2 regions of the Pseudoalteromonas sp. SG44-1 genome follow, and region 2 is predicted to be linked to the other one. Evidence: predicted binding sites of a transcription regulator. Region 2 holds the regulator's gene; the other holds the start of a gene.
What was found. Region 2 encodes MetJ, which represses methionine synthesis genes. Its sites were predicted from a motif close to TAGACGTCTAGACGTCTA; they were not measured.
Positions count from the first base shown of each region.

Region 1: a site for MetJ is predicted at 12,463-12,480, ahead of metK (methionine adenosyltransferase). Genes of this name have one in related genera too.

Region 1 is NZ_JACJEW010000053.1:7,438-23,221, reverse strand. Features, by position in the region: gene H5187_RS18795 (pilin) at 1-205, shown strand, start outside; gene H5187_RS18790 (O-antigen ligase) at 251-1,573, shown strand; gene H5187_RS18785 (type II secretion system F family protein) at 1,576-2,802, shown strand; gene H5187_RS18780 (A24 family peptidase) at 3,964-4,863, shown strand; gene coaE (dephospho-CoA kinase) at 4,865-5,500, shown strand; gene pilB (type IV-A pilus assembly ATPase PilB) at 5,637-7,316, shown strand; gene yacG (DNA gyrase inhibitor YacG) at 7,384-7,614, shown strand; gene H5187_RS18760 (NRAMP family divalent metal transporter) at 7,765-8,937, opposite strand; gene hpf (ribosome hibernation-promoting factor, HPF/YfiA family) at 9,143-9,499, opposite strand; gene H5187_RS18750 (pyrimidine/purine nucleoside phosphorylase) at 9,681-9,992, opposite strand; gene tkt (transketolase) at 10,314-12,305, opposite strand; gene metK (methionine adenosyltransferase) at 12,580-13,731, shown strand; gene H5187_RS18735 (diacylglycerol kinase) at 14,225-14,632, opposite strand; gene H5187_RS18730 (LTA synthase family protein) at 14,689-15,784, opposite strand, start outside.
Region 2 is NZ_JACJEW010000004.1:77,998-93,781, forward strand. Features, by position in the region: gene rpmE (50S ribosomal protein L31) at 1-182, shown strand, start outside; gene H5187_RS02975 (malic enzyme-like NAD(P)-binding protein) at 747-1,988, shown strand; gene metJ (met regulon transcriptional regulator MetJ) at 2,098-2,418, opposite strand; gene metB (cystathionine gamma-synthase) at 2,654-3,916, shown strand; gene metL (bifunctional aspartate kinase/homoserine dehydrogenase II) at 3,923-6,268, shown strand; gene H5187_RS02995 (penicillin-binding protein 1A) at 6,350-8,845, opposite strand; gene H5187_RS03000 (pilus assembly protein PilM) at 8,978-10,057, shown strand; gene H5187_RS03005 (PilN domain-containing protein) at 10,045-10,608, shown strand; gene H5187_RS03010 (type 4a pilus biogenesis protein PilO) at 10,608-11,228, shown strand; gene H5187_RS03015 (pilus assembly protein PilP) at 11,225-11,761, shown strand; gene H5187_RS03020 (type IV pilus secretin PilQ) at 11,748-13,832, shown strand; gene aroK (shikimate kinase AroK) at 14,017-14,535, shown strand; gene aroB (3-dehydroquinate synthase) at 14,561-15,631, shown strand; gene H5187_RS03035 (AAA family ATPase) at 15,631-15,784, shown strand, end outside.

The sequences.
Region 1 (15,784 bases), on a different contig from region 2:
TATTTCATCTACTTATGTTGCCTCCGTTGAAGTAAGTGGTTCTGGTGTAATCACAACTACTGTTAAAGGAACTAATGTTGGTGCTTTAGATGGCTCTACTTTAGTTTTTACTCCAAATGCAGCAAACGGTGGAGTTACATGGAAATGCGAAATTGACGATAGTGCATTAAATAAATATGTGCCGCAAAACTGTCGCAAAAGCTAATTGACAATTAGTAAAAGAAGCTCTTTCTATGAAAGAGCTTGCATTATGGATACTAGAAAATATTTACTTCACTCAAACATTCCTTCCTTATTCTTATTTTTTTGTCTAATTCCATTTATTGATGAGTATTTTTTGGGTTTATTTAATGAAAAAAGATTTTTCCAATCTATACTCCTTATTTTATGTGCCTTACTTTATTTTCATTCATTCAAATTAGAAAAAAAATCGAAGCTGATTTTAGTTTCAGTTCTATTCATTGGTTTAATAAGCACACTTTTAAGCGAAAACTTATTATATTCAAGCTTGAGCTATCTTCACGCTACAATGCTAATAAGCCTTGTTTTTTTAGGTTATAAAATAAAAGATAATAACTCTATTTTATTTTATACGATATTTTTCTCTAACGTATTTTTAGTATCTTATTCATTACTTAATTATTCTTTTTTTATTCTATCAAGTGAGGCGCCATTTCCTGATGGCGTTTTATATGGTTTCTATAACATTCGATTTTTTAATCAATTTCAAGTCCTAAGCATACCCTTTGTCATCTATTTTCTTTCACACTCTAAGTTACATAGAGTTGCCAAAGTCACTCTGACTTTTAATTTCTTTTTGCTACTTTTCAGTAGCGCGCGAGGGGCTTCAATAGCAATTTTGATAACAACTTTAATTTATTGCTATTTCATAAATAAAAGCATGGTAAAAGAGATACTCTTTTATGTATTAGCTGCTATTTTATTATTTTTACTTCATTATTTTTATCTTAGTTTTTACCACTCAGCCGAATATATAATAAGAACTGGTAGTTCAAAAAGATACGAGTTATGGCTAGAAGTTATCAACAATATAAGCTTTAAAACACTACTTATCGGTAATGGCCCTGGTGGGTATAAATCTGAGACTTTCGATTTTGGCCACCCCCATAATAGCATCCTTCAAATATTGAATAACTGGGGGGTAATTGTTTTATCTATTACTGTTTGGTTTATATATAAATTAATCACTCACTCACTAGCATTCATTAAGAAAAACAAAGGTAACAATGAGTTTTTAACCTGTTTTACTTCATTCGTAAGCTTACTAATTTACTCACTAGTCAGCGGCGTGATAGTCATGCCAATTCCGCAGACTTTTTTATTTGTTTTAGTTGGGATTTTACTTGGGTATTTAGGTTATAATCTATTTGAAAGAAAAAATAACACACATAAAAAAATAGCACTAATTATTACATTCACAATATCTTTACTTTACGCGGCATTAGTTATACTTAGCTACAGCTGTTTAGACCCTAAACCATACGGCCCTAGCTTTTGGTCTAACGGACAATTATCTTTTGAAAATTGTAAACTTACTTACTTCGAGGATTAATAATGGCAAAGCAACCGGACAAAAAAGGATTTGATACTTTTGAATGGGTAGGCGTGAGTGCTCGCGGGAAGCGCCTTGAAGGCGAAATGACAGGCGCAAGTATAGCTTTAGTCAAGGCCCAATTACGTAAACAAGGTATCACACCCTCAAAAGTTAAACGAAAAGCCAAGCCTTTGTTCGGCGTGCGTATGCAGGCTATTACGCCAAAAGATATTGCTTTAGTTACGCGGCAAATTGCCACTATGTTAATGGCAGGTGTTCCCCTTATTCAATCAATCGAAATGATAGGCACCGGGTCAACAAACAAAAGCGTTACAAAGCTAATGGAAACCGTCGGCGATGAAGTAAAAGCAGGTGGTGCTTTATCTGATGCACTGCGTAAACACCCTCGCTATTTTGATGATTTGTATTGTGATTTAGTCGCCTCCGGTGAGCAATCTGGTGCACTGGATAAAATATTCGACCGCGTTGCCCTGTATAAAGAAAAGTCAGAAGCGCTGAAATCAAAAATTAAAAAAGCTATGTTCTACCCTATTGCTGTATTGGTAGTGGCGTTAATTGTAACCTCTATTTTACTTATATTCGTAGTGCCGCAATTTCAAGATATTTTTGCCGGCTTTGGTGCAGAACTCCCTGCGTTTACTTTAATGGTGATAGGTATTTCTGAGTTTATGCAAGAATATTGGTGGATGATGCTCATTGCCTTAGTAGGCTTTGGCTGGGCTTATAAGGAAGCGCTACTAAAAAGCAAAAAACTACGCGATGCCAACGACCGTGCTATTTTAAAATTACCCGTAATTGGTATGATTTTAAATAAAGCTGCGGTGGCGCGCTATGCCCGTACGCTTTCGACCACCTTTGCGGCGGGTGTACCTCTAGTTGATGCGCTGGACTCAGCTGCTGGGGCTTCAGGTAACGCGGTTTATCGTTATGCTATTTTAGATATAAAAGCTGAAGTAAGCTCGGGTAATCAAATGAACTGGGCGATGCGCAACTCAAAAATATTCCCCGATATGGTGATACAAATGGTCGCTATAGGTGAAGAGTCAGGCTCTTTGGATGGCATGCTGGCAAAGGTCGCCACTATTTATGAGCAAGAAGTTGATGATGCAGTAGATGGCCTATCGAGCTTGTTAGAGCCGCTTATTATGGCGGTACTCGGCGTGTTAGTTGGTGGTTTGATCATTGCTATGTACTTACCTATTTTCCAACTTGGGTCGGTTATATAAAAGCTGTAAGCTGTAAGCTGTAAGCTGTAAGCAAAAATGTTCCTAATTTATATTAAGCAATGAAACATCTTTTTTATTTAAGTGATTTATTCACCACAGAGATTAAGAAACGCTGCGCTTTAAAGAAGTAATTGTAAAAATAGGTGCTAGGAAGTGGCTAGGGTGTATTCGAAGCCCGTGGCGCATTTCTCATTTGCTCTCATTCTACTCTTTGTGCAGAAAGGTTTTTGACTGTGGGCATTACTTGTAGGCGAGTGGCTTGCCACCGCGAAAATAATCTCATTGTCGCGAGGTAAACTCGCTGCTACCAATGCGTAGGCGCGGGTTTACCCCGCGAATAGATTCAAGTTCTTTCAGTGATTAATTCACCACTGAGAACACAGAGAAGAAATAAGTGATTTTTTACTTTGGTTTCTCTGTATAGCGCGCAGCGTCTCCTGCCCTCGGTGGTAAAATAAGTTTGTTTGTGTAAATGTATAAACAGTCGCGAGATAAATTCGCTGCTACCAATACGTAGGCGCGGGGTTACCCCGCGCAATAGATTCAAGTTCTGTCAGTGATTAATTCACCACCGAGAACACAGAGAAAAAATAAGTGATTTTTTACTTTGGTTTCTCTGTGTAGCGCGCAGCGCCTTTGTGCCCTCTATGGTAAAATAGGTTTATCGGTGTAAATGTATAAACAGTCGCGAGGTAAACTCGCTGCTACCAATGCGTAGGTGCGGGTTTACCCCGCGCAATAGATTCAAGTTCTGTCAGTGATTAATTCACCACCGAGTTCACAGAGAAGAAATAAGTGATTTTTTACTTTGGTTTCTCTGTGTAGCGCGCAGCGCCTTTGTGCCCTCGGTGGTAAAATAGGTTTATCGGTGTAAATGTATAAACAGTCGCGAGGTAAACTCGCAGCTAACAATGCGTAGGCGCGGGTTTACCCTACGCAATAGATTCAAGTTCTGTCAGTGATTAATTCACCACCGAGAACACAGAGAAAAAATAAGTGATTTTTTACTTTGGTTTCTCTGTGTAGCGCGCAGCGTCTTTGTGCCCTCGGTGGTAAAATAAGTTTATCGGTGTAAATGTATAAACAGTCACGAGATAAACTCGCTGCTACATACACGTAAGTGCGGGCTTTTAGTAGTTTTTAGATTTTAGGTTTTAGCGAATGCAAAATTTCTTTCTCGATATAATCACTGTTATGCAAAACCAATTATGGTTTTATTTACTCACTGTTGGCTTAGTGAGCCTGTGTATTGGCAGTTTTTTGAATGTAGTTATTTACCGGTTGCCGATAATGATGCAACGTGAATGGCAAACAGAATGCCGTGTTTTACTGGCTGACGATTTAAAACCTACAAAAGCTGATAATACAGAAACTGAGTTTAATCTGATCAAGCCCAACTCGACCTGCCCAAAATGCAAAACGGCAATTAAGCCTTGGCAAAACATTCCTGTTATTAGCTGGTTATTGTTAAAAGGTCGCTGCGCCAGTTGCAGTAACCCAATTTCAGTACGTTACCCAATTGTTGAAATGCTTACTGCGGTTTTAAGCTTAATAGTGGCCTACACCTTTGGCGCGACTGAGCAGGCACTACTGTATATTTTAATTACTTGGGTGCTCGTCGCCCTGACCTTTATTGACATTGATCATATGCTACTGCCTGACCAACTCACCTTACCTTTAGTCTGGTTAGCATTAATTGCTGCGGTAATGGGCATCACTATCTCCCCAACAGATGCCATTATTGGTGCAGCATGTGGTTACTTAAGCCTCTGGAGCGTATTTTGGCTATTTAAACTGCTCACCGGTAAAGAAGGCATGGGCTATGGTGATTTTAAATTACTGGCGGTATTTGGCGCATTGCTTGGCTGGCAATCATTACTCACCATTGTTTTATTATCGAGTGTAGTGGGCGCTATTATTGGTATCGCGTTATTGAGTATTCAAGGCAAAGATAAAGCCACGCCAATTCCATTTGGGCCTTATTTAGCCATTGCAGGTTGGGTTACTTTGTTATGGGGCACACAAATCCAAGTATTTTATTTTAATTTGTTAGGTTATTAATATGAATGCATCCACTCATAAACCGATGAAAAATTGGGTGCTGGGCTTAACCGGCGGTATTGGTTGCGGAAAAAGCGCCGTTAGTGCCATGTTTGAAAAACTCGCTATTACCGTAGTTGATGCTGATATTATTGCACGCCACGTAGTCAAACCGCATAGCCCTGGTTTAGCTGCCATTAGTGAGCATTTTGGTGCCCAAGTGCTAAACCCCGACGGCAGTTTAAACCGGGCGCAATTACGTGAGATTATTTTTGCTGATACAGCGCAAAAAACTTGGCTTAATAATTTACTGCATCCACTGATCCGTGAAAAAACTCTTACTGATTTACACTCTGCAAACAGCGCATATGTGGTACTCGTCGCACCACTGTTATTTGAAAATGGTCTTGAGCAATATTGTGATCGCACTTTAGTGATTGACGTTCCTGTAGAAATACAACTCAAGCGTACTATCGCCCGCGATAACACCTCTGAGCAGCAAGCACGCAGTATTATCGCCGCACAAATGTCACGCGAGGATAAACGCCACCGAGCTGACGATGTGATTGATAACAACCGCCCATTGCATTTAGTTGAGCAGGATATAATGCAACTTCATCAAAACTACTTACAACTAACGGCTAAAGTTAACTCATAAAGATGATAACGGTTGTGATAAACAAAAACTTTTTAGCTTTTTGTTGTCAAATTACCTTAAATCGACAAGACTGATGTTATACCATTCTTTTTTCTGATAAATTGCTGGCTATGAAAGGATCTAACCAAGGTGCGCAATGAATATTAATTCACCATTACTTAGAAAGTTTATTACGCTTGGCCGTATTGACGCAGAAACAGTCAAACTCAAACAACGTGAGTATGGCTCAACTGCGGAGTTGATCGCAAAATGCAGCGGTATTGATGGTCATGAACTTGCCGAGCAATGCATCGACTTATTCCGAGTGCCTTATTTTGATATACGTGAGTTTGACGTCGAGCTGATCCCCAAAGAGCTTGTTAAAGAAAAACTGATCAAAGATCATCATATTCTGCCTTTAATTAAAAAAGGCCGTAAACTCTACATTGCCGCGTCGGATCCGACTGATTATGGTGCTTTTGAAAACTTTGAATTCAGTACAGGGCTTGCATGTGAGGTAGTCGTCGTTGATTATCGCCAGCTTGAAGCAAAAATAGAACAGCTGCTTGATGCATCGGGCAGCTTGCATCTTAGCGATGAAGAATTTAAAGAATTTAGTGATTTAGATACCGAAAGCCCTCGCGAAATACAAAACAACGGCGAAGACGAAAAAGACGATGCCCCAATTATCGTATACATCAATAAAATTTTGATGGATGCAATTAAAAAAGGCGCCTCGGATTTACACTTTGAACCTTACGAACATAAATACCGCGTGCGTTTTCGTATCGATGGCATTTTACATGAAATGGCCAGCCCGCCGAACAGCTTAGCTACGCGTTTATCAGCGCGGATAAAAGTAATGGCACGCTTAGATATTGCCGAAAAACGTAAACCACAAGATGGCCGTATCAAACTTAAAATCACCGAACGTAAAAGTATCGATTTCCGGGTAAGTACGCTGCCGACTTTGTGGGGCGAAAAAATAGTAATGCGTATCCTTGATTCATCCAGTGCCATGCTTGGCATTGATGTACTGGGTTACGAACCTGAGCAGAAAAAGCTCTATATGGATGCGCTGCAACAACCGCAAGGCATGATTTTAGTTACCGGCCCTACCGGCTCGGGTAAAACAGTATCGCTTTACACTGGTTTGAATATTCTTAACCAACCAGAGCGTAATATTAGCACTGCAGAAGATCCGGTTGAAATTAACCTTGAAGGTATCAACCAAGTACAAATTAACCCGCGCGCAGAGATGACCTTTGCTAATGCGCTAAAAGCGTTTTTACGTCAAGATCCTGATGTGGTGATGGTCGGTGAGATCCGAGATCTTGAAACCGCTGAAATTTCTATTAAAGCGGCGCAAACTGGTCACTTGGTATTATCGACCTTACATACTAACTCTGCACCTGAAACCCTAACCCGTTTACTTAATATGGGTGTACCTGCTTATAACGTTGCCAGCTCGATTAGCTTAATTATCGCACAGCGCTTAGCTCGACGTTTATGCCCTAAATGTAAAGCACCTGAAAGCTTGCCGGACGAAGAGTTACAACGCCAAGGTTTTAGCCCTGAACAAATAACTGAACTCACTTTATTTGCACCCAAAGGCTGCGATAGCTGCACTGATGGCTACAAAGGTCGTGTGGGTATTTATGAAGTAATGCAGATTACTCCAGAAATAGCGCAAATCATTATGCGTGGCGGTAATTCACTAGAAATTGCTGAAGTATCGTTAAAGTCAGGCTTTAATAACTTGCGTTTATCAGGCCTCAGAAAAGCTGCCGCCGGTATGACTTCATTAGCCGAGATAAACCGAGTAACTAGTTTTTAAGATCCTAAAACCTAGCTTTCTAGGTTTTAGAGTTATAAATCGTAAACAATATGTATGAGAAGATGTTATGCCAACAGTTGTAAGCTGCCCAACGTGTAAAACCCAAGTCGAATGGTCAGAAAAAAGTCCGCACCGCCCTTTTTGTTCAAAACGCTGTCAGTTAATTGATTTAGGCGAATGGTCGTTTGAAAACAATAAAATCTCTGCACCAATAACCTCTGCAGATGATTTAAGCCAAGATATGATTGAAGATATTGAAGCTATGCTTGCTAAAAACGACGATGATTTTTTCAAGTAAGCCTGAAGTAATTGAAAAATAGGGGCTAGGTTTTAGGTAGTAGCTAGGTTCTAGTATTCGAAGCTCGCAGCCCGTGGCGAGGTAAACTCGCTGCTACCAATACGTAGGCGCGGGTTTACCCCGCGCAAACTCCAATTAACTACTTTGCTGTTAACCAAGCTTCCAAACCAAAAACACCAACGCAAAGCCAACTAAATAAATCAGTCCTAACCAGCTCAAGCTTTGTATTACTTTGGAATGCTGAATACTTGGCACTGAGCGAACTAAGCTGAAGTTCAGCCATGCAAAAATCGGCGTGGTCAAAAATGCTAGCGTCATAGCAAAAGTAAGCATAGGGCCAAGGGCTGATTTAAAGAATAAGATCACCGCCATCCCCGCCAAAGACTGTACTATCAACCAGATATTTAAGCTGTGCTTACTTTGTTTAAAACCTAATAACTTGTGTGATTCGTTTAATGTGCGGGCGTAGCCATCAAGCACGGTTAAAGTTGTGCCAAACATACACAAAAACGCGATAATTGAAACTAATGGTCGTGCCCATTCACCTATGGTAAGGGCATACATATCAATAAGCTGTTTAGCAAATGCCACGCCGCCGAGCTCTATATTCGCGCTTTGCCCGTATTGCACTAGCACACCAAGTGAAAAGAATACTAATGCCAGCCCTGCGGTTAACCAATAACCTAAATTAAAATCAAATAACCCCTGCGCTCTAGTTACCGTTTGTTGGCTTTGTTTTTCTTTAAGCCACAATGAGCTTAATGCTGAGATTTCAATCGGTGCAGGCATCCAGCCCATCAATGCCACCATAAAACCCAGCATAGCAAGTTCATAGGGAGATGGGCCAATGTAATCAGCAGGTGCCATTGGGCCGTTACTAAATGCAATAGCTAGGGCAATGACTGTTGCTAGTGTAAGTAGCCCCATAATAGCCTTTGCGACGTTATCGAGTGCTTTAAAGTGCCCGAGTAATAAAATGACTAAGCAAACGGCGAGGATCAACCAACACAGTAAAGTCACTGAAATAGCAATAGGTAAAGCGTAGTGTAATAAACTGGCCGTTAATAGCAGCACACCAGCAGTATTGACCACCGCAGCAATAATATTTAAGCCAATAAAACTATAAAAAAACCATGGGCCTTTACTTTGATAGCCTTCAACTAAGCTTTTTTTTGTGGCTAGCGTGTACTCGATACCAAAGCGGAAAAATGGATACTTAAGCACGTTAACAACGAGGATTAACCAAAATAGCTGCCAGCCAAAAATAGCCCCTGCTTGCGTTGATGCCACTAAATGTGAGCCACCAATTGCAGCGGTCGCCATTAAAATACCGGGACCTAGTGCGTTTAAACGAGTTTGCCAAATTGATACTGCTGACTGCATCTGTGTACTTATTACTTATGGTTAATAATAAGCAAGTTACAGCGTTTTAATTAAGAAATAAAGAGTAAAGCGGAGGTTTAGAGGACTAGTCCTTTAGATGTAAATCGCTAGATCCTAGTTGCCTAAGATCTAGCGTCTTTATTATTTAACGTAGGTCCATTTCTTGAATAATTTCATGAGCAATTTCAGGTGTAGTGCTCACCGGTTTTTCATGTAAATTGGCTTTAATTTGGCCTTTACGATGCTTTAGTGCTGCATCGAGTTTTTTAGCCGCGTTTGCAATAGCTGGATAAAGAACTTCGTTCTCACCTTTAACGGATAAACGCGCGCCTTCGTATATGGTACTGATTTCTGCTTGGAGCTTATGATGCTCTTTTGAAAGAATGATATCTAGTGCGATCAGAGATGGAAAATGACTCGCAATTTTTGAAAATTTTTCGTTGATGTGCTCTCTAATAGAGTCAGTAACGTCAACATGGTGACCAGAAAGATTAATTTTCATAGGGTATCCTTTTTTATGTTACCTCATAACTAGTATTGGGGGCTATTTAGATTAACACAAGGCAGAAAAGCATAAATATGAAATTTATTTGTTATTACAGCTGATGTAGATCAATTTAGTCACATTAAATATGCAAAAGCCCGCGCATGGCGGGCTTTCAGCGTGTCACTTGATTTGTATATTAAGTATACGAACAACAGTAATCAGCAAAGTCAGTCACTTTTACTTGAAAGGTAACGTTAGCATCAACGTTAAAAGACTCCCCTGCTGACATCGTTTGCCATTTCGTCTCACCAGGGAGTAATACATCCCACTGGCCGCCGTTTAATTCCATCAATTCTTTTTTGCTCGTAGCAAATTCAAACTCACCCGGTTGCATAAAACCTAACGTTTTAGTGCTGCCATCAGCAAAAACCACGGTACGACTTGATACTTTACCGTCAAAATATACGTTCGCTGCTTTAACAACACTTACATTATCAAACTGAGACATCCTCACTCCTGCTCTTTGATTTATAATTTAACTGCGACCACATTGCCTTAAGGACACATAGCATGCAAGTGTAGTGATGTGAAAAATACTCATGGGCTTCGGGCTTCGGGCTTCGGGCTAACAGTGTAGGTCGTGCTTTAGCGCGTCAAGTCGCTTACGCTTAACTATTCTAAAACTGACAGCTGAAAGCTTATGACTGACGGCTGACGGCTCAAATTCCCTTCGTTGGGTTTCGCTGCGCTCTACCCAACCTACCGGCCAAACACAAAAAGCCCGCGCTGTGTAACCACAGTGCGGGCTTTTAAATTTCAATCGTAAAGATTAAAACAATTCGTTAGCTTTGTTTACGATGTTTTCTACCGTGAAGCCAAAGTGCTCAAACAGCTCATTTGCAGGGGCTGACTCACCAAAGGTGGTCATACCTACTACTGCGCCGTTTAGGCCTACGTATTTATACCAGTAGTCTGCAATGCCTGCCTCTACTGCTACGCGGCGTGAAACTGCAGCTGGTAATACGCTTTCTTTGTATGCAGCATCTTGCGCATCAAATGCATCTGTTGATGGCATTGATACAACGCGTACTTTTTTACCTTGCTTACGTAGTTCTGCCGCTGAATCTTGTGCTAATTGCACCTCAGAGCCAGTTGCGATTAAGATAAGCTCAGGCTCGCCATCACAGCTCAGTACATAACCACCTTTTTTAACGTCGCTTAATTGCTGCGCTGAGCGAGTTTGCTGCTCAAGGCCTTGGCGAGTAAAGATAAGTGATGTTGGACCATCTTGGCGCTCAATCGCTTGTTGCCATGCAATCGCAGACTCAACTTGGTCACACGGGCGCCAGTTAACTAGGTTTGGCGTTAAACGCATGCTAGCAATTTGCTCTACTGGTTGGTGAGTTGGACCATCTTCACCTAAACCGATTGAATCGTGGGTGTATACAAAAATGCTTGGCACTTTCATAAGTGCAGCCATGCGTACTGCATTACGTGCATATTCCATAAACATTAGGAAAGTTGCGCCGTAAGGAATAAAACCTTTATGCAGTGCAATACCATTCATAATCGCCGACATACCAAACTCACGAACACCGTAATAGATGTAGTTACCGCTGGCATCATCGCGTGTTAAGCCTTTAGAGCCTTTCCAAATAGTCAGGTTAGAACCCGCTAAATCAGCTGAGCCGCCCATAAATTCAGGCAGTAATGGGCCAAATGCATTCAGTGCGTCTTGCGATGCCTTACGTGATGCTGGGTTTGCTGGATTTGCGTCTAGTTGCTCAATATATGCTTGTGATTTTTCAGCCCAATCTGCTGGCAACTCACTACTAGTACGGCGTTTAAATTCAGCGGCTAGTTCTGGGTGTGCAGCGGCGTACGCGGCAAATTTTTCATCCCAGTTAGCTTCAAGTTGTTTACCCTTTTCTTTGCCATCCCATTGTGCATAAATATCAGCTGGGATTTCAAATGCTTCACCAGTCCAACCAAGGAACTCGCGTGCTGCTTTGATTTCGTCTTCACCTAGTGGTGCGCCGTGACAATCATGGCTACCTGATTTATTTGGTGAACCATAACCGATAACTGTTTTACAACAAATTAGTGTTGGCTTGTCGGTGATGCTGCGTGCTTCTTCGATGGCTGCGCGGATAGCGTCTGAGTCATGGCCATCAACGTCACTTACTACATGCCAACCGTAGGCTTTAAAGCGTGCAGGTGTATCATCGCTAAACCAACCTTCAACTTCACCATCAATTGAAATACCGTTGTCATCCCAAAACGCAACAAGCTTACCTAGGCCTAATGTGCCGGCAAGTGAACATGCTTCATGAGAAATACCTTCCATTAAGCAACCATCGCCTAAGAAAGTATATGTGTGGTGATCAACAATATCGTGACCTTCGCGGTTAAATTGCGCGGCTAATGCTTTTTCAGCAATTGCCATACCTACCGCGTTAGTGATCCCTTGACCAAGTGGGCCCGTAGTAGTCTCAATACCTGGCGCATACCCATATTCTGGGTGTCCTGGTGTTTTTGAATGCATTTGACGGAAGTTTTTAATTTCCTCAATTGGTAAATCATAACCACTTAAATGCAATAGAGAATAAATAAGCATTGAACCGTGGCCATTGGAAAGTATAAATCGATCTCTATCTACCCACTCTGGATTTGTTGGGTTGTGGTTTAGATAATCGCGCCATAGTACTTCTGCGATATCAGCCATGCCCATAGGGGCTCCAGGGTGGCCTGATTTGGCCTTTTGTACTGCGTCCATTGATAAGACGCGAATAGCATTTGCAAGTTCTTTGCGAGACGGCATGGATTCTCCTACCTTTACTGTATTTGCGCTGGTTATTGTGTGTATTCATTTGAAGATCCATTCTTACTTATTGTAGGGGCTGTATGCAATTAAAAACCTGATTAAATTGGGCATTATGAATTTTTTTTAAGAACAAAAAGTTATTAGTAATTTTATTTAGACGTCTAGGCGTAAAAAAACTATGCAACTATCGTTGTTTTAGATAAAATACGCCCCTAAATTTTTTAGCGCTCTTACCGACGTTTGTGAAGCGCAATATTTGTGAGCAAAGACAATGGCAAAACATTTATTTACTTCTGAATCTGTTTCTGAAGGTCATCCGGATAAAATCGCGGACCAAATCTCTGACGCGGTACTAGATGCCATCTTAGAACAAGATTCTCATGCCCGTGTTGCGTGTGAAACTTACGTAAAGACTGGTATGGTTATGGTTGGTGGTGAAATCACTACTAGCGCATGGGTTGATATCGAAGAAATCACACGTAAAACTGTACGTGAAATTGGCTACACTCATTCTGATATGGGTTTTGATGCCGACTCGTGTGCAATTTTAAACACGATTGGTAAGCAGTCTCCTGACATCAACCAAGGTGTTGACCGTACTAGCCCAGAAGAACAAGGCGCTGGCGACCAAGGCCTAATGTTTGGTTACGCATGTAACGAAACTGAAGTATTAATGCCTGCACCAATCACTTACTCACACCGTTTAGTACAGCGTCAAGCGCAAGTACGTAAAAGCGGCGAGCTTAACTGGTTACGTCCTGATGCAAAATCACAAGTTACTTTTGCATATGAAAACGGCAAGCCAGTAGGTATTGACGCTGTGGTACTTTCTACTCAACACAGTGAAGACATTTCACAAAAAGATTTAGTAGAAGCTGTGATGGAAACAATTATCAAGCCGGTACTGCCTGCTGAGCTTATCACTAGTGCAACTAAGTTTTTCATTAACCCGACTGGCCGTTTTGTAATCGGTGGCCCAATGGGTGACTGTGGTCTTACTGGTCGTAAAATTATCGTTGATACCTATGGCGGCATGGCTCGTCACGGTGGCGGTGCATTCTCAGGTAAAGATCCATCAAAAGTTGACCGTTCAGCTGCGTACGCTGCACGTTACGTTGCTAAAAACATCGTTGCTGCGGGCCTTGCTGACAAATGTGAGCTACAAGTTTCTTACGCAATCGGTGTTGCAGAGCCAACGTCAATCAGTGTTGAAACATTTGGTACCAGCAAGCTTGAAGAATCACGTTTAATTGAATTGATTCGTGAACACTTTGACTTACGTCCATATGGCTTAATTAAAATGCTTGATCTTGAGCGCCCTATTTATCTACCAACTGCAGCTTACGGGCATTTTGGTCGTGATGAATTCCCTTGGGAACGCACAGATAAAGCAGACGCACTTCGCGCAGCAGCTGGTCTTTAATATTAGCCATTGTGTGAATACAAAAAAGCGCCAATTGGCGCTTTTTTTTATGCCTGCTGATTATATTGTTGTAAATGCCTAGGTTATTGTCGCGAGGTAAACTCGCTGCTACCAGACATAGGCGCGGGTTTACCCCGCACAATTAAAACTAGGTTCTAGGAAGTGGCTAGGAGTTAGGGCGTGTTCGAAGCCAGTGGTATTTCCCCCCTTATTCACTACTCTTGGTGCAAACCTATTTTTTTTATAATTTCACCACAGAGTTCACCGAGCTCATAGAGGAAAAACCTGTAAGTAATTAACTTTACTTTTGTCTTCTCGGTGTAGCGCACAGCGCCTCCTACCCTCGGAGGTAAATAGGCTTGTCGCCATAAATGGCGACCTACAGGAGCGCGGTGGATATTACTTGTAGGCGAGTGGCTTGCCACCGCGAAGGATAAGTGTTTGTCGCGAGATAAACTCGTTGCTCAAAGCCTGTAACGTTTTGCCTAACTTCCTAACCTATCAATGTAATTATCTTTTCATACCCAGCCACAGCCCATACAATAAATAACACTATCAGTGCTAATGTCACAGCCGCTGAAGCAATATCTTTCGCTCGCCCTGATAACACATGATATTCAACACCGACTCGATCTGTTAATGCTTCAATTGCTGAATTTAGCAACTCAACAATCAACAATAACAAAAAGCTGATTATAAGTATCACCCAGTGCTGTAATGATTGCGCTAGCCAAAATGATAATGGCAATAATACAAGCCCTAGCGCAAGCTCATTACGAAAGGCCGACTCTTCCTTAAATGCGGCTTTAAAACCTTTAATTGAGCATTTAGTTGCTTTTAAAATACGCCCAATTCCTATGCCGTTGGGTTTGTTTACTAAGTTAATTTCTGGTTTAGTCATTTTATGATCTTTAGCGTGTAAGTGTTGCTTATCGGGTGATGGGTAAAACCATTACCTTAATCCATGCCTTGAGTTAATAACTGCCAAGCTGTCGCCATATACTGGGTATATGCTTGCTCTGTCTGTGCATCAATTTCAACAAATTGCGATGGTGTTGCCGGTAAAAGCTGAGTTTTATCCCGCTCATTAACCCTATAATACTCATAAAGCGCCGATAAATCACCACGCCAGAGCTGTTCATTGTGACGTATTGTTTGAAAACCAAATACCCTCCTATCTGGCGCTGCATTAAATAATGATTGTCCCATGCTATAAAACTGAGTATTTGCTGGCGCAATTAAATCTAATAATGTTGGAGCGATATCCATATGGCTTGCCACTTGTTGCGCAGGCACTAAATCTGCACTAACACCTTTGCCATAAATCACTATCGGCACATGAGTTAACTCATATAAATTTGGGCGCTGATGAAAGTTACGGCGACTATAATGATCCCCGGTAATGACAAATAATGCATCTGGATAACGTTGCTCCATCTTAGCCACAAACTCACCCAGCATTTTATCTGCATACCATAAGTGCCCTAATACATAAGGATCTAATAACTCCCCAGCTAATTTATTTATCTCAGCTGGATAATCTGCAACCGACTTATAAGGGTAGTTATATTTATCTAAATCGAGATTAAACGGGCCATGATAACTACCTGAGAGGATCACATTAAAACTTTTTTTCGTTGTTTTTTCTGCTACCAAATCAAATAGCTGACCATCATCAATGCCCCAGACACCGGCGCTACCTTTACCACCAGCATCGGTAGCTGAATAGACCTTATCAACACCTTGGGATAGAACGTACTCACCGACATTTTGCCACGATAATAAACCACCATAAAAAAACTGGCTGGTGTACCCTAACTGCTCGAATTGATTAAATAACGATAGCTTGCTACTTGGGTTTTGTGGCCCAATCAAACTCATATTAACCCCTGCATAAGGGATCCCAGATACAATACTGGATAGCGAATTCATGGTACTGCTAGCTGCAGGTAAAACGTTATCTAGGTAAATACCTTTACTAGCTAGGTTTTTTAACTGATTAGTTAAATTAAGTGCAGCATACTTTTGTTGTAACGGCCAAGAATCATAACTT
Region 2 (15,784 bases):
TAATTTCAGCATCATGTTCATGTGGAAATAAATTCGAAACTCGTTCTACTCTGTGTAAAGACATTCACTTAGACGTATGTTCTGCGTGTCACCCGTTTTACACTGGTAAGCAAAAAGTTTTAGACACAGGTGGCCGTGTTGATCGCTTTAACAAGCGTTTCGGTTCACTTAGCAGCAAGTAATTCTTGTTGTTTTGTCGGAAAAAGCACCTTAGGGTGCTTTTTTTTATGCCTGCTATTTATTAAAAACACCGCCTTTTAGTCTTTATTTCTTGCTCTAGTGCTCCAGCTTTACGCATTCATTATGTTGTGACTATTTCCCACTTTTATATCCAGTATAGCGAGTAAATAACAGACAAATAGTGATTTGTTGACTATATTGTCATTCTCGTTAAAGCGATAAATTAAACGTTTTTGTCGGTAAAGTTAGGTCTTTTGCGGTTAAATGTTGTTAACGTCTTACTTTGATGGTTTTTAGTCATAGGCCATTATTTTTGCTTTAAAGCGTTGCATAATGAGCATTTCAAGATGGGTTTTTTGATGCTTTGTGGCGTTTTTATAGCCGAAAATTGAAGCTTTTTTGCAAAAAATGCTGACAAAACGCATAAAATGAACGGATATAGCATATAACAGGATAGACCTGATATTGCTTGAATTTAATTATAATATAGGTATCGTTCCCTATAAGATATAAGAACTGCTTACTCTCACTTTCAACTTAACTTACTTGCAGGATAAAATCGCGTTATGTCAGACTTTCGTGAACAAGCTTTACATTACCATTCGCACCCCGTTCCAGGAAAAATTAGCGTTGAGCTTACAAAGCCAGCTGAAACCGTACAGGATCTTGCACTCGCATACAGCCCCGGTGTTGCAGAACCGGTACGTGAAATAGCTGCTGATCCCGCTAATGCCTACAAATACACTGGTAAAGGCAATATGGTTGCGGTTATTACTAACGGCACCGCTATTTTAGGTTTAGGTAACTTAGGTCCATTGGCTTCAAAACCGGTTATGGAAGGTAAAGCGTTATTATTTAAACGCTTTGCGGGTCTAGATTCGATAGATATTGAGGTGAAACACAATACCACCGAAGATTTCATCAATACAGTTGCTAACATCGCTGATACGTTTGGCGGTATTAACTTAGAAGACATTAAAGCGCCAGAGTGTTTTGAAATAGAAAAAGCATTGATCGAGCGTTGTAGTATTCCAGTGTTCCACGACGATCAACACGGTACCGCGATTGTAACGGCTGCTGGTATGATCAACGCACTTGAAGTACAAGGCAAAGAAATCGAAGATGCGATTATCGTTTGTTTAGGAGCCGGTGCCGCAGCGGTTGCGTGTATGGAGCTACTGATCAAGTGTGGCGCATTGCGTGAACATATTTACATGTTAGATCGTAAAGGCGTTATTCATACTCGTCGTGATGATTTAAACGAGTACAAACAGTTATTCGCTAACAATACAGATAAGCGCACACTGCAAGATGTTATTGCTGATGCCGATGTATTTGTTGGTGTATCTGGCCCGAATTTACTTTCTCCTGACGATCTTAAGCTAATGGCTGATCGACCTGTAGTATTTGCCTGTTCAAACCCAGATCCAGAAATCTCTCCAGTGCTTGCTCATGGTGCTCGCGATGATTTAATCATGGCAACGGGTCGTTCAGATTATCCAAACCAAGTTAACAACGTGCTGTGTTTCCCATTTATTTTCCGTGGTGCGCTAGATGTGCGTGCAAGCAAAATTAATGATGAAATGAAAATTGCTGCGGTTGACGCTATTCGTAGCATTGCTAAAGAACCAGTACCAGCGGAAGTATTAAAAGCGGCGGGTGTTGAGAAACTTGAATTTGGTGCGCAGTATATTATTCCAAAACCGATGGATCCGCGTTTATTACCGCGCATTGCCAAAGCAGTAGCGCAAGCGGCAATTGATTCTGGTGTTGCACAAATTGATATGCCGGAAAACTACATGGAGTAGCTGCTTAGCTGCAATTGGTAATGGCACAATAATAAAAACCTCAGTAACTTACGTTACTGAGGTTTTTTTGTAGCCAATTCCTGAAGCAGGAATATATACAAATGATAACTTAATCTTCGTTGAGTACAGGTACTTCGAGACCCATCTCAAGCATGATTTTTTTCACTTCTTCAGGCACTTTCTCTGGATTATCTTTACGTAAATCTTCATCGTTTGGCAGTGGTTGGCCAGTAAATGCGTGTAAAAATGCTTCACAAAGTAATTCGCTATTTGTTGCATGGCGAAGATTATTAATTTGACGACGAGTACGCTCATCAGTCAAAACTTTTAATACATTTAGCGGGATCGAAACGGTGATCTTTTTAACTTGTTCTGATTTTTTCCCGTGTTCTGCGTATGGGTGAATATATTCACCATTCCATTTAGCCATAGGATGTATCGTTGCCTCAGGTTGTTAATTGTTTGCGCGACCTTTTGCAGCGCAAAGATGGCGAAATTCTATCGTGTTAAAAAAGATAGTCAAATACTTGTTTTTTAGCCATCTAGCAGCTTAAATGTTTTTACTTCTAATCTTGCGGCTAAAACCGCATAAATGCTTTGACTTATTAAATTTGATCCTCTAACCTTTTAGACGTCTAAACATCCATTTAATTTTAGGTGACGGTATGAGTCAAAAGAATAAAGCAACCATTGCAGTACGCAATGGTATTGATGCAGATAAACATCACGGCGCGGTTGTGCCTCCCATTCATTTATCGACCACCTACTCATTTGCTGATTTTGATAAAAAGCGCCAATATGATTATGGCCGTAGCGGCAACCCAAACCGTGATTTACTCGCTGAAACGCTCGCTAAGCTTGAAGGTGGCGCTAAGGGGATTATCACTGCAACGGGCATGGCTGCGGTGCATTTAGCTACTCAGCTGCTAAACAGTGACGATACCTTAGTGATCCCACATGATTGCTATGGCGGTAGTTACCGCTTATTCACCTCACTTGAAAAGCGTGGCTTATTAAAGTTAGTGGTTTTAGATTTAACTAAATCTGAAAATCATCAAAAAATTCTTGAGATAAAACCAAAGCTAATTTGGATTGAAACACCGAGTAATCCTATCTTACGGTTAACCGATATTAAAGCGATCACCACGATTGCTAAGCAGTGCGGTGCGTTGGTTGGTGCCGATAACACATTTTTATCACCTGCTTTGCAAAACCCAATTGAGTTTGGTGTTGATATTGTGGTGCATTCGACCACTAAATATATTAACGGTCACTCAGATGTTGTTGGTGGTGCGGTGATCGCCGCTACCCAAGAGTTGGGTGATGAGCTTGCTTGGTGGGCTAATAACATTGGCATTACCGGTGCCCCGTTTGATAGCTACTTAACGTTACGTGGTTTACGTACTTTGAATGTTCGTTTACGTCAGCATCAAGAAAATGCCTTTATTATTGCCCAATATCTAGAAAACTCCCCTTATGTAAGCCAAGTATATTACCCTGGATTAGTATCTCATCCACAGCATGAACTCGCTAAACAGCAGCAACGTGGTTTTGGTGGCATGGTAAGCTTTGATATCAAAGGTGATATTAATGATGCTGCAGAATTTTTGACCAGCTTAGAAGAATTTAGCTTAGCTGAGTCATTAGGTGGGGTTGAGAGTTTGATTTGTCACCCTGCAACTATGACCCACGCAGGTATGGAGGCAACTGCTCGTCTTGCTGCGGGAGTAGGTGATACCCTGATCCGTATTTCGGTGGGCATTGAAGATGTAAAAGATTTAATCGCTGACTTAGATCGTGTATTCAATAAAGTGAAACCAGGTCAAGCTCAGCACGGCGTAAAAGTAATTGCTTCCTCTGTTCAACAACAAGATGATGAGCAATCAAACTCATTTAAACTGACTCCTGCACATACGGCTTTGTGGTAATAAAAAATGGTAAATATAGTTCATAAATTTGGTGGTTCTAGCCTTAGTTCTGCAGAGCGTTATCAGGCCGTAGCAAATATTATTCTAGCCCATACGGAAGCCGGTGATTGTGTGGTGGTATCCGCAGCCGGTAAAACTACCAATACGTTAGTTACGCTATGGCAGAGTTACCAGCAAGGTGATCAACAGGCAGTGAGTGATATATTATTGCAGCTTGATAATCATCAACGTACTTTGATCGAGCAGTTATTGAGTCCAGCAGCGCGACATACGGCATTAAACGTATTAGAACAGGAGCTAGCCTTAATTGCACAGCAAACTCAACAGCAAAGCTTACAGGAAGCCGCATTGCTTGCTCACGGTGAAGTTTGGTCGGCACGATTATTGGCTAGCTATTTAAAACAGTTAAATGTTGCAGCTCAAGATGTTGATGCTCGTCAATTGTTTACCCTTAATGATGGGCAATTATTACATCAAAAAAATCAACAAGCCTGTGCCGAGTTAATTTCAGCCAATTGCATTAATATTGTTACTGGTTTTATAGCCGCTGATTGCCAAGCAAATACCGTTACTTTGGGGCGCAATGGCAGTGATTACAGCGCGACTTTGTTAAGCAGTTATTGTCATGCTAGTCAGGTATCAATTTGGACTGATACCCAAGGGGTGTTTAGTACCGACCCTCGTAAAGTAAAAAAAGCGATTAAGTATTCTAAAGTATGTCGTGGCCAAGCAAACTTACTGGCGCGTTTGGGCAACCCAGTGTTACATGCTAAAACTCTCTCGCCATTAAAAAATACTGATATCAAGTTAGTCGTTCGCAGTAGTTACGACAGCGAAGCTAGCGCGACAGAAATTGTCAAAGAAGGTTACAGCAAAGCTAAGCGTTTTATCACTACCTTAGAAAATATTGATTTACTGCGCATTGATCAGTTGCGTGGCGGTGAAATTGGCGAATTAAGTCAGCTTATTCAACACAGCTTGCATCATTTTATTAAAAACGGCGATACCTACTTACTAGTGCCGGCAGCAGCGACTCATCAGGTGGTGAGTCATTTGCAAGGGCGCGCTAATATTATTGAGTCGAACTTACATGGTTGCGCTGTTGTGGCGCCACGAAATGATGTAGCGCAATTATTTGAACAAGCAACGCAAGTGCTTAGTGAGCAAAGTTTAGTGCCGCGCTTTAGCCATCAAGACGCAGACTACATATTACTACTAACGGATCAATCTATTGATAGTGATGTGTTGACCTTATTGCATGATAAGTTGATTAACAAAGGCCAAGAGCTTGCCATTATTGTTGCTGGCCTTGGTAATGTTGGTGAAGTATTTATTGAGCAACTAAGTCAGCAGCTTAATCGTTTGCAGCAACACTTCAGCGTTAAGCTGGTTGGTTTATTACGCTCGCGCTCTATGTTGTTCAGCCCAAGTGGTATCGTGCTTGAGCAATGGCAGTCACAGTGGCAAAACGAAGCAATAGATTACCAAGAAGCTGATTTACTGACACGTATCAGCGAACTCGATTACGAACACAAAGTGCTGATTGATATTACTGCTAGTGAAGCGTTTAGTAAGCTTTACCCGGCGTTTGTAAATTTAGATTGTCACCTGATCAGTGCTAATAAATATGCGGGCACTGCAAATAATGACTGGTATCAAAATTTACGCCGTAATTTAGCTGAACGTAACTTATTATGGCGTTATAACACCAGTGTTGGTGCGGGTTTACCAATTAATTTTGCGTTAGCTGATTTACAAAACAGTGGCGACAGTATTACCCATATTGAAGGCGTGTTCTCAGGCACTTTATCGTGGTTGTGTAGCAGTTATGATGGCAGTGTGGCGTTTTCCGATTTAGTGTTGCAAGCGCAAAAAATGGGTTACACCGAGCCTGATCCACGGGAAGATTTATCTGGGCGTGATATGCAGCGTAAGCTATTAATTTTAGGGCGTGAATTAGGGCTCACCTTAGAGCTTGATGAGATTGGCTTAACACCGTTGATGCCAGAGCAACTAGCGCAAGGTGATTGGCAGTCTTTTTTAGCTAATAAGCAGTTGCTTGATGACTTTATTGCTGAAAAAGCGCAGTTAGCTGGCAAAGAAAACAAAGTACTGCGTTATACCGGTGCGTTAACAATTGCTGATGGCAAAGTAACCGCTAAAGTCGGTTTGGCTTATGCAACACAGGGTGATGCCTTAGCTAACTTAACTCCAGGTGATAATATCTTTGTTATCAACAGTCAGTGGTATAGCGATAATGCGTTGGTGATCCAAGGTCCTGGTGCAGGCAAAGAAGTTACCGCAGCAGGCGTGCATTCTGATTTATATTGGTTAATACAAAACTTAAAATGAGCTCTGAGTTTGTAAAATAAAAAAAGCGCCGATTGGCGCTTTTTTTATGTAGCAGCGATTTTATATCGCGATAGAGTAATATTAAAACAGCTCTTCTTCTGTTTTAGTTTCTTCTTCAAAAACGTTTTCTACATGCTGCATCACATACTTAGTGGGCGAGGTGCCTTTTTCAAAGTATTCAAAGCGACTAGTGTAATCGTTCTTTTGACTCAAGAGTCCCGTTGCTAAATCGATTCGTACCGACACTAATCCTTCAGGTGGCTCGATTGGTGCTTCTGGCTTATCTTTGAGTGCTACTCGCATAAAGTCAATCCATGCTGGTTGAGCTGTTTTAGCACCAGATTCTGCACCAGAGATCTGGGTATTATCCATGTTGTTATTATACGTCGAGCGACCAAGCGGGTTACCTGGATTATCAAATCCAACCCAGACCGAGGTCATAACATTACGGTTAAAGCCGCTAAACCAAGTATCGACAGAGTCATTAGTAGTACCCGTTTTACCGGAAAGATCGCGACGATCTAATACCTGAGCACGCCAGCCGGTGCCACTCCAACCCGTTTTATGAGCCCAACTACCGCCTCCCCAAATTGCGCTATTCATCGCATCGGCTATCAAAAACGCGTTTTGTTTAGATATGATGCGCGGCGCACAATGATTTGCAGCTTGGCTGGTATTTAACTCAGAAGTAGACTCAAATTGAGTCGTTGTTAGCGGAGGAGTAACGGGATCACACGCTAATAGTGGTTCTGTTTTAAATAACACATTACCTGCAGAGTCTTGAATCTCATTAATGAAATAAGGGGTGATCAAATGACCGCCATTGGCAAATGTGCTCATGCCACGGGCAAGTTCTAAAGGAGTAATTGACGCACTACCTAAAGCTAGCGATTCACTGCGATTGATATCATTATTTTGAAAGCCAAATTTTAATAGGTGATCAGCTGTGCGCTGCAAGCCTACCCCGCGTAGTAAGCGCACCGAAATAACGTTTTTCGATTGTGCTAAAGCACGACGAATACGGATTGGGCCGTTATATATCGCAGGGCTGTTTTTTGGTCGCCATGCGACCCCTAGGCTCTTGTCCCATTGATTGATTGGTGCATCATTTAAAATAGACGCTAAGGTATAACCATTATTCAGCGCCGCTGAATAAATAAACGGCTTAATGTTAGAACCTACCTGACGTTTTGCTTGCACGGCTCGGTTATATTGGCTTTGTTCAAAGCTATAGCCACCAACAATCGCTTTAATGCGACCATCATTCGGATCCAGCGATACTAATGCACTTGACGCTTCAGGCAATTGGCTGAGTAGATAACTACCATCGTCATTTTTACGTAGCCAAATTTGCTCCCCTGGATTGAGTATGTCGGTAGCGGTTTTTGGAGGAAAACCTTGACGGTAACGCGTAATGTATTTGCGTGCCCATTTGAGATTATCCCAGTCTAGAGTGGCTTGCTCACCACTTTTTAATAACACTGTTGCCGTTTGATCTGCTACAGACAAAACTGCTGCTGTTAATAACGGGGCAATTTCTTTTACCGGTTTTAGCTTTGCTAAAATTTCACTAGAACTTAGGGCAGGTTGCGTTTCAAAATCCCACAGTTGCTGCTCTGGGCCACGATAGCCATGGCGCATATCGTATGCATGAAGATTATCAACGAGTGCTTTTTGCGCTGCGGCTTGTACGTCAGATTCAACACTGGTGTAAACTTTAAAGCCGGTATTATAGGCTTTTTCGTAGCCATAACGAGCGACCATTTCTGCACGCACCATTTCAGATATATAAGGCGCATATAAGTCTATTTCGGCACCATGAAATTTTGCCGTAATTGGTTCTTGAGAGCTTTGGTTGTAGTCTGCTTGAGAGATATAACCTTCATCGAGCATACGTCTGAGTACCACATTACGGCGTGCCTTGGCGCGAACTGGGTTTCTGATCGGATTTAAAGCTGACGGCGCTTTTGGTAAGCCTGCAATCATTGCCATTTGCGCTAAAGTTAACTCGTTTAGTTGCTTTCCATAATAGACTTGTGCAGCGGCTCCGATACCAAAAGCACGATTACCTAACTCTATTTTATTTAGGTATAAAGCGAGTATTTCATCCTTGGTAAGTAAGTTCTCAATGTGTAACGCAATGAAGATCTCTTTTACTTTACGGATATAGGCCTTTTCACGTGTTAAGAAGAAGTTACGAGCTAACTGCATTGTTATAGTACTTGCGCCTTGTTTTTTCTCACCAGTTGAAATTAATACGAGCGCTGAACGTAAAATACCTATAGGATCTATACCTATATGGTCATAAAAGCGGTTATCTTCAGTAGCTAAAATAGCATTTATGAGTGGTTGTGGGATCTCTTCTATAGTCACTGGAATGCGACGTTTTTCACCGAACTGGTTGATTAACAAACCATCTTTCGAAAAGACTTGCATAGGAGTTTGTAATTGCACGTCTTTTAAAACTTGCACACTGGGGATATCAGATTTAACGTAATAATAAAGGCTTACTAAGGTAATGAGCCCTAAAAACGCGCAGATGATAAAAAATTGTAAAGTTCGTTTCAATAAAATCACTTATATTTTCCCTAAATGGACTCCCAATTAGAATCGGAGACTGCTAGTATATATTGATTAAAAAATGAATAGTATTTTTTCATATAAAAATTATAACTTGTTTATTCTTAAAACAAAGGCCAAGTTGCGAACATGCTAAGTCAACTATTGAGTAAGTCTTCATCGATGATGGTAGGGATAGATATCGGTTCACATGCTATAAAAGCGGTGTTGCTGAATGAAACGGACAGTGGCTACAGGCTCGAAGCGTTAGCAATTGAGCCAATGCCAAAAGGTACAATGGCTGAGCGCAATATTCAAGATATTGAGGCAATTGGTAATATCATTACTAAGCTAAAGCGTAAGTTACCTAAGTCAATTCGTTCGGCAGCAGTGGCTGTATCGGGACAAACCGTCATTACGAAAGTAATTTTTATGGATGTTACGCTTAGCGATGCAGAGCTTGAGTCGCAAATAGAAATCGAGGCGGACAGCCTTATTCCCTATCCTTTAGATGAAGTTAGCCTAGATTTTGAAAAGCTCAGTACCAACGAAGCCGATCCTTCCAAAATGAATGTGTTGCTTTCAGCTGCGCGTACCGAAAGTGTTGAAGCCCGTGTTGGTGCCTTAGAATCAGCTGGTTTAATAGCAAAAGTAGTTGATGTAGAAAGCTATGCGCTGAGTCGCGCAATGGATGTGTATTATCAGCAATTACCAAGCGATGCATTTAATAAGTGTGTAGCAGTGGTCGATATTGGTGCGGTACTTATGTTGGTAAGTGTGGTACTTGGCGGTGAAACGATTTACACCCGAGACCAAGTATTTGGTGGTGATCAATACACTAACAGCATAGTAGCTTATTATAATAAAAGTTTTGATGAAGCTGAAATAGGCAAAACTACAGGCGATCTTCCGCCTAACTACACGTTTGAAGTATTGGCACCATTTCAAACCTCATTATTACAGCAAGTGCGCCGCGCAGTGCAGATGTTTTTAACTACCAGTGGCAAAGATCAAATCGATTACATTGTGCTTACTGGTGGCACAGCGATGATTGATGGCCTTGAACGATTGCTAATTGAAGAACTAGGTATTCATACCATAGTGGCTGAGCCTTTTGAAAATATGGATATTTCCCACCATGTCGATCGCAATGTGTTACAGCGTCATCGTACTCAATTTGCAATAGCGACAGGTTTGGCATTAAGGAGTTTTTCATCATGCCACATATAAATCTACTGCCGTGGCGCGAACAGCAGCGAAAACAATCGCAGAATAAATTTGTCACTATTTTATTTTTCGTGGTGCTTGGCAGTTTTATCAGTATGTATTTATTGAGTAGCTATTACGGTGGTTTACGAGACGGTCAAAATATTAAAAATAATTACCTTTCAACTGAAATAGGGCAATTAGATCGGCGTATTAGTGAAATTCGTGAGTTAGATAAAAAGAAAGAAAACTTACAGCAACGTATGCGCTTAATTGAAGAGCTGCAAAGTAGTCGTAATTTAGGCACACAAATTATGGATGAAGTTGCCAAAATTGTACCAACGGGTGTTTATCTAACTAAGTTAGAGCGCCGTGGTAGTGCAATTCATGTGGTTGGGCGTAGCGAATCAAATAATTATTTGTCAAACATGTTGCGCCAAGTACAAAACTCCTATCTGCTCGAAAAGCCGACAATGCAAGGCATTATTGCAGGGGAGAAATCGTCTCGTTTATTGAGTGATTTTAATATGGAATTTTATGTAAAACCCTTTGATAAGATTGGAGAGGTTAAATAATGAACCTTGATATCAAAGCGTTAACAGAGATTGAATGGAACGAAATTGAGCTTGAAAATATCGGCGATTGGCCAATAGTTGTCAAGGTTATTTGCTGTACTTTTGTAGCTGCCTTGGTGCTGTTTTTTAGTTACAGCTTATTGGTTTCAGATGAAATAGATAGCTACCACAATGCAGTTAGTAAAGAAGTTGAGTTACGCAGTACCTATCGAGTGAAATATGCTGTGGCCAGTAATCTAGAAATTTACCGTCAACAAATGGTTGAAATGGAAGAAAAGTTTTCTTTACTACTAAAGCGCTTACCGACTTCAAACGAAACACCAGGCTTACTTGATGATTTATCTTATGTGGGCACGACCAGTGGCTTAACCTTTCTTAAAATTGGCTGGTTACCAGAAGTGGAAAAAGAATTTTATACTGAGTTACCGATTAAAATTGAAGTAATAGGTAGCTACCATGAGTTTGGTGATTTTGTTGGTAAAGTGGCGCAACTTCCTCGTATAGTAAGTTTGCATGACTTTTCAATTAATAGTTCAGACTCAGGCAAACTGACATTTAGCGTGGTTGCCAAAACTTACCGCTATGAAGGCGGCGTGAAGAAAGTAGGGGCTAAAAAATGAAAAAACTAGCCTTTGTTTTACTCAGCGGTATTTTGGTGAGCGCATGTAACGATGATACTTCTGAGCAAAAAGAATTTATTGATCAGGTAAAAGCCAGCACTACACCTAAGGTAGAGGCTATTCCAAAACTGACCCAATTTGAGCACTTTGAATACAATGCACAGCAACTACGTAGTCCTTTTGTTGCGCCGCAACCAGAAATTATTCAAAATAACATGATCCAAGTTAAAAACTGCTTACACCCTGATCCTGATCGTACGCGTGAAGTATTAGAGAAATATCCGTTGGATAACCTAGCAATGAAAGGCACGCTGGGTTCTGGTGGCCAAACATGGGCATTAATTAAAGCTGCAGATGATACTTTACACCGAGTTACTATCGGTAATCATATTGGTTTGTATCATGGTGTTGTACAAGATGTTAAAAGTGATTATATAGAATTGTTAGAATTAATACCCGACGGGTCTGGTTGTTGGAAAGAGCGCCTGACGAAGCTGGAAATGTTAGAGGCGGGATCCAATGGCACTAGTTAAAAATAAAAAAGGTAAAATTAAAATGCATAAGGGAGTATCTTGGAGTAATCGCATTCAGCAGGCTTTGTTTGTTGTTATTGCCCTTTTTATCACGCAATCAGCAATGGCTACGCCGCTATTGTATGATGTTCGTTATAGCCCGCTAATAGCTGGAGAAACACAGTTACAGCTGGTATTTGATGAAGAGCTGACTGAAGAGCCAAAAGTTCAGGTATTTAATAACCCGGCCCGTATTGAAATGCGCTTTAATGCAGCTAGTGTTGAACAAGGTTTAAGTGAAGTACAAATCAACCAAGCAGGTATTGAAAAAGTTAATAGTGTAGCTGTTGATGGTAACTTGATTGTCACTGTTCATTTAGAGCGTTTAAAAATTTACCAAACAACGGTGAACAATAACCTTGTTTCATTACACGTTTCCGATAATCCTATCACGTCACAACAAGATGCTAATACCGCTAAAGAAGTGACGGGCAATTACATTAACTCAATCCAGTCTATTGATTTTCGTCGCGGTGAAAAAGGTGAAGCGCGAGTCTTAGTCTTTTTACAAGATACTCAAGCTGCGATTGATGTGCATGAAAGTGGCGGTAAAATTATTGCTGAGTTTCATCATACCGATATTTTAGATGACTTATTATATGAGCTAGATGTGCTAGATTTTGGCACTGTAGTGAGCTCAATTGAGACATTTAAAGAAAATAATATGAGTAGGGTAGTGATATCCCCTAATGCCGCGTTTAAATTCACTTATCAACAAATTGAAAATATTCTTACACTTACAGTTGAAAAAGATGAATCGCAACGTTCATATTTAGAAGGTGGTAAAGAATACCAAGGTCGCCCAATGACCCTAAACTTTCAAGACATCTCTGTGCGTGCCGTATTGCAAATTATTGCCGGCTATAATGATTTCAACCTAGTAACCAGTGACTCAGTCAGTGGCAACATAACTCTGCGTTTAGATGGTGTGCCTTGGGATCAAGCTCTTGACGTGGTATTACGCGTTAAAGGTTTAGATAAGCGTATGGATGGCTCTATATTAATGGTGGCACCATCTGAAGAGCTTGCCGCCCGCGAAGCGAAAGATCTAAAAGCCAAACAACAAGTTGAAGACTTAGAGCCGCTTTATAGTGAATATATTCGTTTGAATTATGCTAAAGCGGAAGAGTTTGCTGATTTACTGAAAACCGACACTAACAGCATTATTAGTGCTCGCGGCAGTGTATCCGTTGATAAACGTACCAATACCTTGTTAATTAAAGACACCGTTAAAAGCATTGCAAGTGTTCGCCGTATGGTCGAAACTTTGGATATAGCGGTTAGACAAGTTATTATTGAGGCACGTATGGTTACTGTACGTGATAACGTAAAAGAAGACTTAGGAGTACGTTGGGGGTTTAGTGATCAACAAGGCACTGATGGTATTTCAGGTACCTTAGAAGGTGCTAATACGATTTCTAACGGCACCATTCCAAGTATTTCTGATCGCCTTAATGTAAACTTGCCTATCACAGGTGCCGCTGGCAGTATTGGTATGCACGTTGCTAAATTAGCAAATGGCACGTTACTTGATTTAGAGCTAACCGCGCTTGAAGAAGAAAACCGTGGTGAAATTATCGCAAGTCCGCGCATTACGACTGCCAACCAGAAAAAAGCACGTATTGAACAAGGTACCGAAATACCGTATGTTGAATCTGCTTCAAGTGGTGCTACAACTGTTAGCTTTAAAAAGGCAGTATTGAGTCTTGAGGTAACACCACACATCACCCCAGATAATAAAGTTATCTTGGATTTAATCATTACCCAAGATACCCGAGGTGATACGGTACAAACTGGAACTGGTCCTGCAGTTGCAATTGATACCCAAGAAATTCAAACCCAAGTACTGGTTGAGAATGGTCAAACCGTGGTACTTGGTGGTATATTCCAGCAGCAAATCATTAACTCAGTTAAAAAAGTACCATTATTAGGTGATATTCCTTACCTAGGAGTGCTGTTTAGAAGCACTAGTGAGTTTAATGAAAAGAAAGAATTGCTGATTTTCGTTACTCCGAAAATCCAAATAGAGTAATTTACACTGATTTATTCTTACACAATGGGCAATTATTGACTTTAATTGCTCGTTAATTGGCTTTTTGTTCTAATTGACTTGAAATACCCAATCAATTACTGAGATAATCCCCTCCTTAATTTTGGGGCCAGGTCGTTAGGCGGGGTTTTATTTCAAATTTTAGAGTTCGTTTGTACTAAAAGATATGGCTGAAAAACGTAATATATTTCTAGTTGGCCCTATGGGGGCTGGCAAAAGCACAATTGGTCGTCACATTGCAGATCAATTGCACCTTGAATTTGTCGATTCTGATCAAGAAATCGAACGCCGTACCGGTGCAGATATTGCCTGGGTGTTCGATCTTGAAGGTGAAGAAGGCTTTCGACTTCGTGAAGAATCTGTCATTGGCGATCTAACAGAAATGCAAGGTATTGTACTTGCAACTGGTGGTGGTTCTGTGATGAGTAAAGAAGTACGAAACAAGCTTTCGGCTCGTGGTATTGTTGTATACCTAGAGACACCTATCGAAAAGCAAGTTGCACGCACGCAGCGCGACAAGCGTCGCCCATTACTGCAAACAGAAGAAGCACCTCGTGATGTATTAGAGCGCTTAGCTGAAGAACGCGAACCGTTGTATAAAGAAGTAGCTGATTTTGTTGTACGCACTGATGAGCAAAGCGCTAAAGTTGTCGCTAATCAAATCATCGAGAAATTAGATTTTTAAATACCAATAAGAAAGGATACTAGCGATGCTTGAATTAACAGTTAATTTAGACGAGCGAAGTTATCCTATTTATATTGGTCAATCTGCTCTTCAACAGACTGACAGGCTGCATCATCATATTGGTGATTGTCGACCTATCATTATCACTAATGACACCATTGCACCTTTGTACTTAAGCGATGCAATGGAGTTATTAGCTGATTTAAATCCGCTAAGTTTTATTATTCCTGATGGTGAGCAATATAAATCACTGGAATGGTTTGAGAAAATCTCGGCATTTTTGCTTGAAAACAATTGCGGCAGAGATACTTGCTTAATCGCCCTTGGTGGTGGTGTGGTCGGTGATCTGACTGGTTTTGTTGCGGCCTGCTATCAACGCGGGGTACCGTTTATTCAAGTACCCACTACCTTATTATCGCAAGTTGATTCATCAGTTGGCGGTAAAACGGCGGTTAACCATCCTTTGGGTAAAAACATGATTGGGGCTTTTTATCAGCCGCAAGCCGTGTTTATTGATACTCAATCATTGCATACACTTCCTGCTCGTGAATTTGCAGCCGGTATGGCTGAAGTTATTAAATATGGCTTAATTTACGATACAGAATTATTTACTTTTCTAGAAAACAACACCGCGCAATTACAGGCTTTGGATGAAGAAACCATTCAGCATGTGATTTTTCGTTGTTGTGAAATTAAAGCACTGATTGTCGCTCAGGATGAAAAAGAAGCAGGACTACGAGCGTTACTTAATTTAGGCCATACCTTTGCGCATGCTATCGAAGCGCAAATGGGATACGGCCAATGGCTACATGGTGAAGCTGTTGCCACTGGCATGGTATTAGCTGCACAGCTAGCTCATACTCGTGGTGATTTAAGTGCACAAGAAGTTGCAAGGATCGTTACCTTAATAGCACAATATAATTTGCCTAGTGAGATCCCTGATGTGATGACTGCTGAACATTTCCTTCATCATATGCGTAAAGATAAAAAGAATAAAAAAGGCACGATCCGTTTTATTCTTCCTACTGCGTTTGGTCAATGCGCGTTGGTTGATGATGTATCAGATCAACAGGTCCGAAATTTAATAGGGCGCTAATGCAATCGCAAATCTTACCTAGCCGTGCGGCTTTGGTTGATCGGATTGCCCTACAGTTTGAATATGGGCAAAATTTAATTGTCTTACTGGGTCCTTCTGGACTTGGTAAAAGTTATCTTCTCGAAACCTTCATTACTGATAAATACAGTGATT